2 regions of the Streptosporangium sp. NPDC053982 genome follow, and region 1 is predicted to be linked to the other one. Evidence: predicted binding sites of a transcription regulator. Region 1 holds the regulator's gene; the other holds the start of a gene.
The links. The regulator HrcA, encoded in region 1, represses chaperone genes, less so after heat shock. The targets are predictions, from matches to a motif close to TTGGCACTCTCNNNNNGAGAGTGCCAA.
Positions count from the first base shown of each region.

Region 2: a site for HrcA is predicted at 5,134-5,160, ahead of ACZ6W9_RS36105 (FmdB family zinc ribbon protein). Genes of this name have one in related genera too.

Region 1 covers NZ_JBVJKQ010000006.1:251,507-258,641, reverse strand. Annotated here, with positions in the region: gene ACZ6W9_RS12815 (PhoH family protein) at 1-106, opposite strand, end outside; gene ACZ6W9_RS12810 (histidine triad nucleotide-binding protein) at 199-549, opposite strand; gene ACZ6W9_RS12805 (SigE family RNA polymerase sigma factor) at 710-1,315, shown strand; gene ACZ6W9_RS12800 (hypothetical protein) at 1,312-1,953, shown strand; gene ACZ6W9_RS12795 (16S rRNA (uracil(1498)-N(3))-methyltransferase) at 2,121-2,852, opposite strand; gene dnaJ (molecular chaperone DnaJ) at 3,015-4,157, opposite strand; gene hrcA (heat-inducible transcriptional repressor HrcA) at 4,170-5,183, opposite strand; gene ACZ6W9_RS12780 (DUF3097 domain-containing protein) at 5,344-6,159, shown strand; gene hemW (radical SAM family heme chaperone HemW) at 6,314-7,135, opposite strand, start outside.
Region 2 covers NZ_JBVJKQ010000030.1:11,958-19,092, reverse strand. Annotated here, with positions in the region: gene moaC (cyclic pyranopterin monophosphate synthase MoaC) at 68-520, opposite strand; gene glp (molybdotransferase-like divisome protein Glp) at 631-1,818, opposite strand; gene galU (UTP--glucose-1-phosphate uridylyltransferase GalU) at 1,827-2,726, opposite strand; gene ACZ6W9_RS36115 (5-formyltetrahydrofolate cyclo-ligase) at 2,752-3,324, shown strand; gene ACZ6W9_RS36110 (potassium/proton antiporter) at 3,490-4,995, shown strand; gene ACZ6W9_RS36105 (FmdB family zinc ribbon protein) at 5,188-5,556, shown strand; gene ACZ6W9_RS36100 (S-methyl-5'-thioadenosine phosphorylase) at 5,974-6,783, shown strand.

The DNA of each region.
Region 1 (7,135 bases):
GCAGGCTGACCATCGAGTGGTCGTCCGGAATCACCACCTTCGCCTGGGTGCGCCCGGGGGTCTTCGACCGCGGCGACGTTCTGTTGGAATCGTTTGTCTCGGACATAGGCGGGCCTTTCGGCCTGTTCGCCTCCAGATATCGGAGTGTGACTTCTACGCCATGGTATCCGCGACGGGACCCGTGACGCCTCCCGGTTATCAGCCGGGAGGCCAGTTCAGGCCGCGCCCGCCGAGCACGTGTCCGTGCACGTGGAAGACGGTCTGACCGGCGCCGGGACCGGTGTTGAAGACCAGCCGGTAGCCGGACTCGGCGATCCCCTCCTGCTCGGCGACCTCGTGGGCGGCCCTGATCACCTCGTCGGTGAGCCCGTCGTCGGCGGCGGCCAGGGCCGCGGCGGTGGGGTAGTGCTCCTTCGGCACCACGAGCACGTGGGTCGGCGCCTTCGGGTCGACGTCACGGAAGGCCAGCGTGCGGCCGGTCTCGTGCACGATCCGCGCGGGGATCTCCTTGGCCACGATCCTGCAGAACAGGCAGTCGGCTTCACTCACCATGCGGGCACCCTATCCGGTCCGGGCGTTGCCAATCGGTGATGGTCCACGCCCAGCGAAGAAAGATCCACACGGATATGGTGGGTGTGCAAAACTTCAACAACTACAGACCATTGCGATTCGCACGACATGGCCGCCGGGCCGAGGACACGACTGGGTCATGCCCCCTAATGAACCGGAAGAGCGTAAACCCTCTGGGAAGGCCGAGCGTCCCACTGATGTGACCACCGAGACCCTCGTGGCCGACAGGTCGCTCGGGGCGGTGCCCGTCGGCTGGGACGCCGATGCGGCCGTTACCGCGCTCTACAGCGCGCACTACCGGTCGCTCGTGCGTCTCGCTGTCCTGCTCGTCCGCGATGTGGCAACCGCGGAGGAGGTCGTACAGGACGCGTTCGTCGCCATCCACGGCGCCTGGCGCCGCCTGCGCGACACCGACAAGGCACTCGCCTACCTGCGCCAATCGGTCGTCAACCGATCTCGCTCCGTGCTGCGGCACCGGGCGGTCGTGGAGAAGTACGCCCCCAAGGGCATGCCGGACGCGCCGAGCGCCGAGAACGGCGCGATCGGCGAGTTCGAGCGCTCCGCCGTCATCGAGGCGCTACGCGCCCTGCCCGCCCGGCAGCGCGAAGCACTGGTCCTGCGCTACTACGGTGATCTGTCCGAAGCACAGATCGCCCACGCGATGGGAATCAGCAAAGGCGCGGTCAAGAGCCACACGGCTCGTGGCATGGCCGCCCTACGAACCACACTGGAGCAACTGTCATGACCGAGTCCCCCGATGAGCACGGCGAGCTGCTGCGCCGTGCCCTCAACGCGGAGGCGAACTCGGTCGTTCCCTCCCCCGACGGGCTGGAGATCATCCGGGCCCGGATCGAGCGGCGCGGGCTGCGCGGACTCCGCGGGCTGGTGTGGTGGCGCGTCGGCGCCTCCGTCACTGGAGCGGTCCTTGGCGCGGCGACCGTCGTGATGATGGTCCCCCAGCTGCGCGAACAGGTGATCCAGGAGGTCTACAGCGGTGAGGTGAACTTCACCCAGTCCACCGCGCCCGACATGTCGGCCACCTCGCGCCCGCCGTCGAACAACGACAACCGGGTCCCGGCCGTCCCCAGGACGTCCAGCCCCCCGCCCCCGCCCGAGCCGACGACCGAGCGCTCCAGGAGCGCCGCGCCGAACACGAAGGCGACCCCCACGCCCAGGGCGACCCCCACGCCGAAGCCCACTCCGTCGGACGGCTGCCCCACGGTGCCGGGCGACGTCACCGAGGAGTGCCCGCCCACGCCGACCGCGGCGCCCGAGCCCACCGGTGAGACGGAGAGTCCGTGCCCACCCGCCGGCTGCTCCCAGCCGGACGAGCAGCAGCCCCCGACTCCGAGCGAGGGCGTGCCCACCCCGGTGAGCCACTGACCGGCGCCGGTCCCCCGGTCGGCTGAGCCGCCGGCCGGGGGCCGGTCCGCCGCGCGGCCGACCGGGAGTGCGTGCGACCGGTCCGCCGCATGCCCGGACGGCCCGGCCGTGCGGCCGGGCGGGGAGGGCCACCGCGGGCGGCGGGGCACGGCCGTACCGCCGTGCGCCTACCAGCGGCCGGTACGCGCCTGAAGCACCGCCGCGGCCGCGACCCCGGCCGTCGAGGTGCGCAGCACCGTCGGCCCGAGCAGCGCCGGGGCGGCTCCGGCGGCGCGGAAGGCGGTGATCTCCTCCTCGGAGACCCCGCCCTCGGGGCCGACGACCACCACGATGTCCCCGTCGGCGGGCAGCGGAAGCCCGGACAGCGGGGAGGCGGCCTCCTCGTGCAGCACGACGCCCAGCGCCGCCGCCGACAGCAGGTCCGCGACCTCGGCGGTCCTCGCGAGGCCGGTCACCTCGGGCAGGTGGAAGCGGCGTGACTGCTTGGCCGCCTCACGGGCCGTGGAACGCCAGCGGGCCAGCGACTTCGCCGCGCGCTCCCCCTTCCACTGGGTGACGGAGCGGGCCGCGGCCCAGGGCACGATCACATCCACCCCGGCCTCGGTCATCATCTCCACGGCCAGCTCGCCCCGGTCGCCCTTGGGCAGGCCCTGGACGACGACCAGGCGGGGACGCGGCGCGGGCACCTCGTAGCGGCGCAGCACCCGCACCCGCAGGGAGTCCTTGCCGGCGTCGTCCACCACGCACTCCGCCACGACGCCCGCGCCGTCGGTCACGTCGAGCCGTTCCCCGGCACGCAGCCGCCGTACGGCCGCCGCGTGCCTGCCCTCCGGACCGGCGAGCGTGAACCCCTCCCGGCCCAGATCGGCCGCGTCGGCCAGGAAGACCGGCGCCGTCATGCGGCGGGGACGCCGCGGCGGGTCCGGCGGGCGCCGCCCGCGACCCCCCGGAGGACGCCGCTGCGGGCCGGACAGGCACCGCCCTCGACCCCCGGCAGGACGCCACGGCGGACCCGGGAGGCCCCGCCCGCGGCTCCCCGGAGGGCGCCGGGGACCGCCGGGTCAGCGGCCATTGAAGGCGTCCCGCAGGCGGGAGAAGAAGCCCTGCTGGCCCGGCGCGAACTTGCCGGGCGGGCGCTCCTCGCCGCGCAGCCTGGCGAGCTCGCGCAGCAGCTCCTCCTGTGCGGGGTCGAGCTTGACGGGGGTCTCGACGTTGATGTGGACCAGCAGGTCTCCGCGGCCGGTCTCGTTGAGCCGCTGGACGCCGCGGCCGTAGAGCGGAATCGTCTGGCCGGACTGGCTGCCGGGCCGGATGTCCAGCTCCTCGGTGCCGTCGAGGGTCTCCATGACCAGGACGGTGCCGAGCGCGGCGGCCGTCATCGGGATCTGCACGGTGCAGTGCAGGTCGTCGCCCCGGCGCTCGAAGACCTCGTGCGGCCGCTCGACGATCTCTAGGAACAGGTCGCCGGGCGGGCCGCCGCCGGGGCCGACCTCGCCCTCGCCGGCGAGCTGGATGTGGGTGCCGTCCTCGACGCCCGCGGGGATGCGGACCTTGATGGTCCGCCGGGTGCGGACCCGGCCGTCACCGGAGCACTCCTGGCAGGGGTTTCGGATGATCGAGCCGAACCCGCCGCACTGGGGGCAGGGCCGGGACGTCATGACCTGGCCGAGGAAGGACCGGGTGACCTGGGAGACCTCACCGCGGCCGTGGCACATGTCGCAGGTGTCGGGGTGGGTGCCGGGCGCGGCGCCCGCACCCGAGCAGACCTCGCAGAGCACGGCGGTGTCGACGACCAGCTCGCGGGTGGTGCCGAAGGCCGCCTCGCGCAGGTCCAGCTCCACCCGGATGGTGGCGTTGCGGCCCCGGCGGGCGCGCGAGCGCGGCCCGCGACCGCCGCCGCCGGCCGCCGCGCCGAAGAAGGCGTCCATGATGTCGCTGAACGGGAAGCCCGCGCCGAAGCCCCCGGCGCCCGCGCCCCCGCCGGGAGCGAACGGATCGGCACCCATGTCGTACATCTGCCGCTTGCTGGGATCGGACAGGACCTCGTAGGCCTGCGTGATCTCCTTGAACCTCTCCTGTGTCTCAGGATCGGGGTTCACATCGGGGTGCAGCTCGCGCGCCAGCCTGCGGTAGGCCTTCTTGATCTCCTCCGCACTGGCGTCACGGCGTACCCCGAGGGTGCCGTAGTAGTCGCTCTTAGCCACTTAGTTGACCTCTTAGGATGCAGCCAGGATCTGGCTGACGTAGCGTGCCACCGCGCGCACCGCGCCCATCGTGACCGGGTAGTCCATTCGCGTCGGGCCCAGCACGCCGAGCCGGGCCAGTTGCTTGTCTCCCGAACCGTACCCGGCGGCGACGATGGACGTGCCCTGGAGACCGGTGTAGGGGTTCTCCGAGCCGATCCGCACCGTCAGCGCCGACAGGTCCGAGGTTTCTCCGAGCAGGCGCATCAGCACGACCTGCTCCTCCAGGGCCTCCAGGACGTCGCGGAGACCGACGCTGAAGTCGGCTCCCGCGAGGTTGGCGGCCCCGGCGAAGACGATCTTCTCATCGTGCCGTTCGACCAGCGACTCCAGCAGCACCGACAGGATCGTGGTGGCGAACGGGCGGTCCTCGATCGGAAGCCCCGAGGGCAGGTCGGCGACCTTGTCCGGGACCTTGGCCAGCCCGCAGCCGTCGAGCGAGGCGTTGAGCGTCGCGCGCAGGTGCGCGACGCGGGTCTCGTCGACCCCCTCGGGCAGCTCGACGACGCGCTGCTCGACCCGGCCGGTGTTGGTGATGAGGACGAACATCAGCCGCCGCTCGTTCAGCGGGACCAGCTCGACGTGCCGGACCGTGGAGTGCGTCAGCGTGGGGTACTGCACCACGGCGACCTGGCGGGTGAGCTGCGCCAGCAGCCGCACCGTGCGGGTCACGACGTCGTCGATGTCCACCGCGCCGGCGAGGAAGCTCTCGATCGCTCTCCGCTCCGCGCCCGACAGCGGCTTGACCTGGGAGAGCCGGTCCACGAACAGCCGGTAGCCCTTGTCGGTGGGCACCCGCCCCGCGCTGGTGTGCGGCTGGGCGATGTATCCCTGCTCCTCCAGCACCGCCATGTCGTTGCGGATGGTGGCGGGCGAGACGCCGAGGTTGTGCCGCTCGGCGAGTGCCTTCGATCCCACCGGCTCGTTGGTGGACACGTAGTCCTCGACGATGGCCCGAAGCACCGCAAGCCTGCGGTCATCGACCAACGTGCTCACCTCCTTGCCCTGCGCCGAACCGGGAACGCGGAGTCTGGCACTCTGTGTTCCCGAGTGCCAAGTGTACGGCTCTTGCCGACGGGGTGCGATAAGGCGACGGCCCTTTGCTAGCGTCCTCTGGATCGGCGAGGCGTGAGGAGGTGCGGTCGGCGTGTACGAGCGCGACGTGCTGGCGGGGAACTGGCGGCGTCCGGGCAGGGGGAGTATCCCGCAGGTCCCCGCCGAGATCGACCTGGTCGTGGAGGACGCCGACGGCGGATTCTGCGGCGCCGTGGTGGCCTGCGACAAGGAGTCCGTCACCCTGGAGGACCGCTTCGGGCGGCGGCGCGTGTTCCCGCTGGAACCCGCCGCGTTCCTGCTGGAGGGCCGGGTCGTGACCCTGGTACGGCCGGCCGCCGCGCCCCGCGCCCCGCGGCGCAGCGCCTCCGGCTCCATCGCCGTGGAGGGCCTGCGGGCCCGGGTGGCCAGGGAGAGCCGGATCTACGTCGAGGGCGTGCACGACGCCGCGCTGGTGGAGAAGGTCTGGGGTCACGACCTGCGCGTCGAGGGTGTGGTGGTGGAGTACCTCGAAGGGGTCGACCACCTGCCGGAGATCGTCGAGGAGTTCGAGCCGGGCCCGGAGCGCCGCCTGGGCGTGCTGGTCGACCACCTGGTCGCCGGGTCCAAGGAGAGCCGGATCGCCGACCGGGTGGCCTCGCCGTACGTGCTGGTGGCCGGGCACCCGTTCGTGGACGTCTGGCAGGCGGTCAAGCCGTCGGTGCTGGGCATCGGCGCCTGGCCGCGGGTGCCGCGCGGCGTGCCGTGGAAGGAGGGGGTCGTCGCCGCCCTGGGCTGGGACCTCGCCCCGGCCGACGCCTGGCGGCGCATCCTCGGCTCGGTCACCACCTACGCCGACCTGGAGCCGGAGCTCCTCGGCCCGGTCGAGCGGCTCATCGACTTCGTGACCGCCCCGCCGGAGGACGTCTGAGACCGGCCGTGACCGGCCGAGCCCGCCGCCGTCCCCGCCGGGGCCGGGCGCGGCCGGCGAGGTCCACGGGATGACGGCCGAGACCGGAGCCCGGCGCGACCGGCGAGGTTCGCGGGATGACGGCCGAGACCGGGCCCGGTGCGGCCAGGTGAGGTCAGGTGAGGTCGCGGACCAGGGCGTCGGCCAGCAGCCGGCCGCGCAGCGTCAGCACCGCCCGGCCCGCCTTGAACGGCTCGACCTCCAGCAGCCCGTCGGCCAGCGCCCGGGCGGCCACCGGCGGCCGCTCGATCTCCGCCAGGGGGAAGCCCCGGGCGAGCCGCAGCTCCAGCATCAGCCGCTCGACCGCCCGGTCCTCGCCCGACAGCACCTCGCGGGCCTGGGCGGGTGAGACACCCTCGGCCAGGCGGCGGGCGTAGGCGGCCGGGTGCTTGACGTTCCACCAGCGGGTGCCGCCCACGTGGCTGTGCGCGCCGGGGCCGACGCCCCACCAGTCGCCGCCGGTCCAGTAGAGCAGGTTGTGCCGGCAGCGCGCGGCCTCCGAGGTCGCCCAGTTGGACACCTCGTACCACTCGAAACCCGCCTCGGCGAGCATGGCGTCGGCGATGAGGTAGCGGTCGGCCGCCACGTCGTCGTCGGGCATCGGCAGCTCACCGCGCCTGATCCTGGCCGCCAGGCGGGTGCCGTCCTCCACGATCAGCGAGTAGGCCGACACGTGGTCGGGCCCCGCCTCGATCGCCGCGGCCAGCGAGGCCCGCCAGTCGTCGTCGCTCTCACCGGGCGTGCCGTAGATCAGGTCGAGGCTGACGTGGCCGAACCCGGCCTCCCTCGCCTCCCGTACGGCGTGCGCCGCCCGGCCCGGGGTGTGGCGGCGTTCCAGCACCCGCAGCACGTGCTCGCGGGCGCTCTGCATGCCGAAGCTCACCCGGGTGAACCCTCCGTCGCGCAGTCCGGCGAGGTAGGCGCGGTCCACCGACTC
Region 2 (7,135 bases), on a different contig from region 1:
CATCCAGCCCTCATCCGCGTCCGCCCGGGACGGGATCCGTCCATCCGCGTCCGCTCGGAGCGGCCGGTCACGGGCGGGTCCAGACCCCGGTCTTGCCGCCCGTCTTCTCCTCCACCCGCACGTCGGTGATCACCGCCGCCGGGTCCACCGCCTTGACCATGTCGATCAGCGCGAGCGCGGCGACGGAGACCGCGGTCAGCGCCTCCATCTCGACGCCGGTGCGGTCGGCGGTCTTCACCCGCGCGGTGATCTCCACCCCGTCGTCGGCAACCGACAGGTCGACCTTCACCCCGTGCAGGGCGATCGGGTGGCAGAGCGGGATCAGGTCGGGGGTGCGCTTGGCGCCCATGATCCCCGCGATCCGGGCGGTGCCGAGCGCGTCGCCCTTGGGCACCTCCCCCGACCGCAGCAGCGCGACCGCCTCGGCCGACAGCAGCACCTTGCCGGTGGCGCTCGCCGTACGGGCGGAGACGTCCTTGGCGGAGACGTCGACCATGCGGGCCGCGCCGGTCTCGTCGATGTGCGTGAATCCGGGCGCGGACCCAGGGGTGGCTCCCGGAGCCGACCCAGGTGTGGCGCCGGAAGTGGCTCCGGGGGTGAACCCTGGTGTGAACCCGGGTGTGAATCCGCTCACAGCGGGATGACCTCCACGTTCGAGCCCTCGGGCAGTTCGGTGACGTCCTCGGGGACCACGATCAGGGCGTTGGCCGAGGCGAGGGCGGCGAGCTGGTGCGAGCCCTGCCCCCGGACCGGCGTGACCGTGCCGTCGCGGCCGAGCACGGCGCGCAGGTAGGAGCGTCTGCCCTGCGGCGAGCGCAGCGGCGCGGCGGTCACCCCCCGCACGCTGTACGGGGCCCCGGCGGCCAGGCCGCGCATCTTCAGCAGCGCGGGACGGACGAACAGCATGAACGACACGAAGGACGACACCGGGTTGCCGGGCAGCGCGAAGATCGGGATCTGGTCATGGCCCACGACGCCGAACCCCTGCGGCATGCCCGGCTGCATCGCGACGCGCTCGAAGCGGACCGTGCCGAGCGGCGAGAGGGCCTCCTTGACGGGCTCGTAGGCGCCCATCGAGACGCCGCCGCTGGTGATCACGGCGTCGGCCCGCAGCAGCTGGGCGTCGAGCTGGTCGAGGAACCGGGCGGGGTCGTCGGCGACGATCCCGGCGCGGTAGCCCTCCCCTCCGGCCTGCTGCACCGCGGCGGCCAGGGTGTAGCTGTTGGACTCCCACAGCTGCCCGTGCTCCAGCGGCGCGCCGGGCTCCACCAGCTCGGCGCCGGTGGAGATCACCACGACCCGGGGGCGGGGCCGTACCAGCACCCGGCGGCGGCCGACCCCGGCGAGGATGCCGAGCTGCGCCGGGCCGATGGGCGTGCCCACCGGCAGTACGGCCTGCCCCTCGGAGACGTCCTCGCCCGCGCGGCGGATGGCGTTGCCCTCGGGAGCCTGCCGGTCGATCAGCACCTCGACGGTGCCGCCGTCGGTCCACTCGACCGGGATCACGGTGTCCGCGCCCGGCGGAACCGGGGCGCCGGTCATGATCCGTACGGCCGTGCCGGGGCCGACGGCGAGCGTCCGGGCGTTGCCGGCCGCGATGTCGCCGAGCACCTGCAGCCTCGCGGGCACCGTCGCGAGGTCCCCGGCCCGTACGGCGTAGCCGTCCATGGCCGAGTTGTCGAAAGACGGCAGCGGCACCGGGGAGGCGACCTCCTCGGCGAGGGTGGTGCCCAGCGCCTGGTCGAGCTCGATCTCCAGCGGCGCGAGCGTCCGCACGGTCCGCAGAATGTCGGAAAGGTGGTCGTCGACCGTTCTCATGGGATCGTTCATCGAGACGCCAGGAACTCCTTCAGCCAGGGCAGGAAGTCCGGTCCCAGGTCGGGCCGGTCGGCGGCGAACTTCACCACCGTGCGCAGGTATTCGAGCTTGTCGCCGGTGTCGTAGCGGCGGCCGCGGAACAGCACGCCGTGGACCGGGCCGCCCTCCTCCTTGCCGCGGCCCGCCAGGGTGCGCAGCGCGTCGGTGAGCTGGATCTCGCCGCCGCGGCCGGGCCCGGTGTTCTCCAGGACGTCGAACACGGCCGGGTCGAGCACGTAGCGGCCGATGATGGCCCAGTTGGACGGCGCCTCGTCCGCCGGGGGCTTCTCCACCAGGTCCGTCACCCGCACCACGTCGTCCTCGGCGGTGGCCTCGATGGCGGCGCAGCCGTACAGGGACACCTGCTCCTGGGGCACCTCCATCAGTGCGATGACGCTGCCGCCGTGGGCCCGGCGCACCTCGATCATCCGCTTGAGCAGCTCGTCACGCTGGTCGATCAGGTCGTCACCGAGCAGGCAGGCGAACGGGTGGTCGCCCACGTGCTGCTTGGCGCACAGCACCGCGTGGCCGAGGCCGCGCGGCTCGCCCTGCCGTACATAGTGGATGGTCGCAAGGTCGGCGGGCTCACGCACCTTGGACAGGCGCTCGTCGTCGCCCTTGGCCTCCAGCACGTCCTCAAGCTCGATCGCCCGGTCGAAATGGTCCTCGATGGACCTCTTGTTCTTCCCGGTCACCATCAGGACGTCCAGCAGACCGGCGGAGACGGCCTCCTCCACGACATACTGGATCGCCGGCTTGTCGACGATCGGAAGCATCTCCTTAGGGGTCGCCTTGGTGGCGGGCAGGAAGCGCGTGCCCAGCCCCGCGGCGGGGACTACGGCTTTGGTCACAGAATGGAAGTCGGTCATAACCGAAACCATAACGGAGGCGTCTGTGGACAAGTCGAGGCTGAGGTCCTCCATCGAGGACGCGCGGACCGCCATCCCCGGCGACGCGCGGCACGCGGCCTCCGTCCGGATCAGGGACGCCCTGCTCGACCGGCCCTGGGTGCAGATGGCCGGGCTGGTCGCCTGCTACTGGTCCGTCGGCGCCGAGCCCGAGACCCACGGCCTCGTCTTCGCGTTGTGGAAGCACGGCGCGACCGTGATGCTGCCGGTACTGCGTGACGACGACGACCTCGACTGGGCGGTGTACGACGGCCCCGACACCCTCGCCCCCGGGCGCTTCGGGATCATGGAGCCGGTCGACACCCGGCGCGGCGTCGACGCGATCCGTACCGCCGCCCTGGTCATCGTGCCCGCCCTGGCCGTGGACCGCGCGACCGGCGTACGGCTCGGCCGCGGCGGCGGCTCCTACGACCGCGCGCTGGCCCGGGTCGGCCCGAACGTGCCGACGGTCGCGCTGCTGCACGAGGGCGAGCTGATGGACGGCGTGCCGGCCGAGCCGCACGACGTGCCGGTCCGCTACGCGGCCACCCCGGAGGGGATCGTCCACCTGGCCCCGTGAGCCGCACGGGACGGATGAGGCCGCAGGGGACGGGTGAGATCGTCCACCTGGCCCGGTGAGACGCGCGGGACGGATGAGAGCGTCCAGCAGGCCCGGTGAGACGCGCGGGACGGATGAGGCGGCCGAATACGACAGAATGGTCCCCGAGGTCGGAGAGGGGGCCAGATGGACATCGACTTCTGGCTTCTTCTGGGCGCAGGGGTGGTGATAGCGGCCATCGTCGCGGTGCGCGTCGCCCACCGCACCGGCCTGCCCAGCCTTCTCATCTTCCTCGGCATCGGCCTGCTCGTCGGCGAGGCCGGCCTGGGCCTGCAGTTCGAGAACCCGCAGCTCGCCCAGCAGATAGGGATGATCGCCCTGGCCGTCATCCTCGCCGAGGGCGGCCTGACCACCAACTGGAACCACGTCAAGAAGGCCGTCCCCCTCGCGGCGGTGCTCGCCACCGTCGGCGTGGGGGTGAGCATCGTGGCCGTCGCCGTACCGGTCCACCTGCTGCTCCACATGGACCTGCGCACCTCCCTGATCATCGGCGCGGTGCTCGCCTCGACCGACGCCGCGGCCGTCTTCTCCGTCCTGCGCCGGTTGCCGCTGCCGCGCCACCTCGCGGGCATCCTGGAGGCCGAGTCCGGGTTCAACGACGCCCCCACCGTCATCGCGGTGGTGCTGCTGAGCGCGGCGGGCTCGTCCTCGGTGGAGCACGCGCTGCTGGAGGTGGTCGTCGAACTGGCGGTGGGCGCCGCCGCCGGTCTGGCCATCGGGCCCCTGGGCGTGTACGCGCTGCGCCGGATCGCGCTGCCGGTCTCCGGTCTCTACCCGATCGCCGTGCTGGCCCTGGCGTTCGTCGCCTACTCCGGGGCCGTCCACCTGGGCGGCAGCGGCTTCCTCGCGGTCTACCTCGCCGCACTGATCATGGGCAACTCCCGGATGCCGCACCGCGCCGCAACCCGGGGGTTCGCCGAAGGAGTGGCCTGGCTCGCGCAGATCGGCCTGTTCGTCATGCTCGGCCTGCTGGCCAGCCCATCGGAGATGCCGTCGGCGATCATCCCGGGCCTGGTGGCCGGATTTATCCTGGTCGCGGTGGCCCGGCCGCTGTCGATCGTGGTCTGCGCCTTCCTGGTACGGATCGCCCGGGTGGACCGGCTCGGCTGGCGCGAGCAGGCGTTCCTGTCGTGGGCGGGACTGCGCGGCGCGGTCCCCATCGTGCTCGCCACCATCCCCTGGGCGGCGAGCACGGGCGGCGACGGCTCCGCCAAGCTCGTGTTCAACGAGGTGTTCGTCATCGTGGTCGTCTACACCCTGATCCAGGGGCCGACGCTGCCCTTCGTGGCCACGCGGCTCGGGCTGTCGAAGGTGGACGAGGCGCAGGACCTGGAAGTGGAGTCGGCGCCGCTGGAGGAGCTCAACGCCGACCTGCTCCAGATAAAGATCCCGCCGACCTCCAAGCTTCAGGGTGTGGAGATCTTCGAACTCCGGCTGCCCTCCGACGCCCAGGTCACGCTGATCGTGAGGGACGGCCGGACGTTCGTGCCCACCGACACCACCAGGATCAAGGTCGACGACCAGCTCCTGGTCGTGACCACCGCCGCCTGCCGCGACTCGGCCGAGCGGCGGATCAGGGCGATCAGTCGCCGGGGCAAGCTGGCGGGCTGGTTCGGCGAACTCGGCCGCTGACCCGCCGCTGCGGCCGTGCCACCGGACTTCGGAGGCTTCGCCGTACCGCCGGTCGTCCGGTTGGGGCGCGATGGGCCGCGGCGGCGCGGTGGAATGGCAAGGACCCGACTCGCGTTCACCCCTGTCAGCCGAATACCATTAGCAGTCGCGTCCGTAGAGTGCCAACCGGCGTGAACCAACGAGGAGGAGCGCGTGCCCACCTACCAGTACGCCTGCAACGCGTGCGGCAACGAGTTCGAGATCGTCCAGAAGTTCTCCGACGACGCCCTGACCGAGTGCCCGTCGTGCTCCGGCCAGCTCCGCAAGGTGTTCTCGGCGGTCGGCATCGTCTTCAAGGGCTCCGGCTTCTACCGGACCGACAGCCGGTCCTCCTCCACCAGCACCGTGGGATCCTCCAGCTCGTCGGGCTCCTCCGGGGCCTCGGGCTCGTCGGACTCCTCGGCGTCGTCGAGCTCTTCGGGGTCGTCGGGCTCGTCCGGCGAGTCGAAGCCGTCCGGCTCCTCGTCCGAGTCCAAGAGCAAGGCCCCCGCCTCGGCGAGCAGCTCGGCCCCCGCCGCCTGATCGCGTCCGCTCCCAGCAGGGAGCGGACCCGCGGCATGAGCCGCCCGAACCGACCCGCGGCACGAAGCGTCCGAACCGACCCGCTGCGCGAGCCGTCCGAGCCGACCTACGGCATGAGCCGTCCGGGGCACCGGCGGCTCAGGGCGGAAGCGGGCGGCGGCACGCGGTGGTGACCCTTCCAGGTAGGAAGGCCCCTTCCATGCGGGGCGGCCTTCCAGGCAGGGGCCTCCTCCCAGACGAGAGCGGCCCCCAGGCGGGGCAGGCGAGAGCGGTTCCCCACGCGAGACACCGCCGTGCCGTCACACCACCAGGCCGTCCCGCCCAGGTTGTCCACAGGCGCGGCCCGGCACCCGCCCGTTGTCCACAGGCACGGTCCGGTCTCATCGCCGGGCCGCCGGTCGCGCTAGTCTCGGCGCCATGGTCACTCGCGCGGAAATCGGGGTCATCGGCGGCTCCGGCTTCTACTCCCTGCTCGACGACGCCACCGAGGTCGAGGTCTCCACGCCCTACGGCCCGCCCAGCGACGTCATCACCGTCGGCCGCATCGGCTCCCGCACGGTCGCCTTCCTCCCCCGCCACGGGCGCGACCACCGTTTCGCCCCCCACCTCATCCCCTACCGCGCCAACCTGTGGGCCCTGCGCTCCCTCGGCGTCCGCCAGGTCCTGGCCCCCAGCGCGGTCGGCTCCCTGCGCCCCGAGGTGGGCCCCGGCGCCCTGGTCGTCCCTGACCAGCTCATCGACCGCACCTCCGGCCGCGTCCAGACGTACTACGACACCGACGGCGTCGTGCACGTCGCCTTCGCCGACCCCTACTGCCCGGCCGGGCGCGCGGCGGCCGTCTCCACCGCCCGCTCCGCCCAGTGGGATCTGGTCGACAGCGGCACCCTCGTGGTCATCGAGGGCCCCCGCTTCTCCAGCCGCGCGGAGTCCCGCTGGTTCGGCTCCAACGGGTGGACGATCGTCGGCATGACCGGCTTCCCCGAGTCGATCCTCGCCCGCGAGCTGGCCATGTGTTACACCTCGCTGTCCCTGGTCACCGACCACGACGCCGGGGTCGAGGCAGGTGAGGGCGTCACCCACGAGGAGGTCCTGGCCTTCTTCGCCGCCAACGTCGAGCGCATGCGATCCCTCGTCACCGAGGTCGTCACCGCCCTCCCGGAGGAGCGCGCCTGCCCCTGCTCCACCGCCCTCGACGGCCTCAAACTCCCCTTCGACCTCCCCGAGTGACCGCCCGTCCCGCCGGCCGGTGACGACCGGCGCCCGCCGTCCACGAACCGCCGACCGACCCAGAGCGACTTAGACCGGCCCAGCCGGTCGGCCCAGACCAGTCCCGTCGGCGGATGACAACCGGCACCCGCTGTCCACGAACCGCCGACCGGTCAGACCGGTCCCACCGGTCGGCCCAAGCCGATTCCGTCGTGCGGTGACGGCCGAGGAATCGCCGTCACCGCCTCCCAGCAGACCGATCTCCCCACGGACCGCCCTCCCAGCAGACCGCCTGCCCCGCCGTACGGCGGGGCGCGGTCGTCCGTTCATCCACGGGTACCGCGCCACCCGGTTCTTCCCACTCTCACGATGG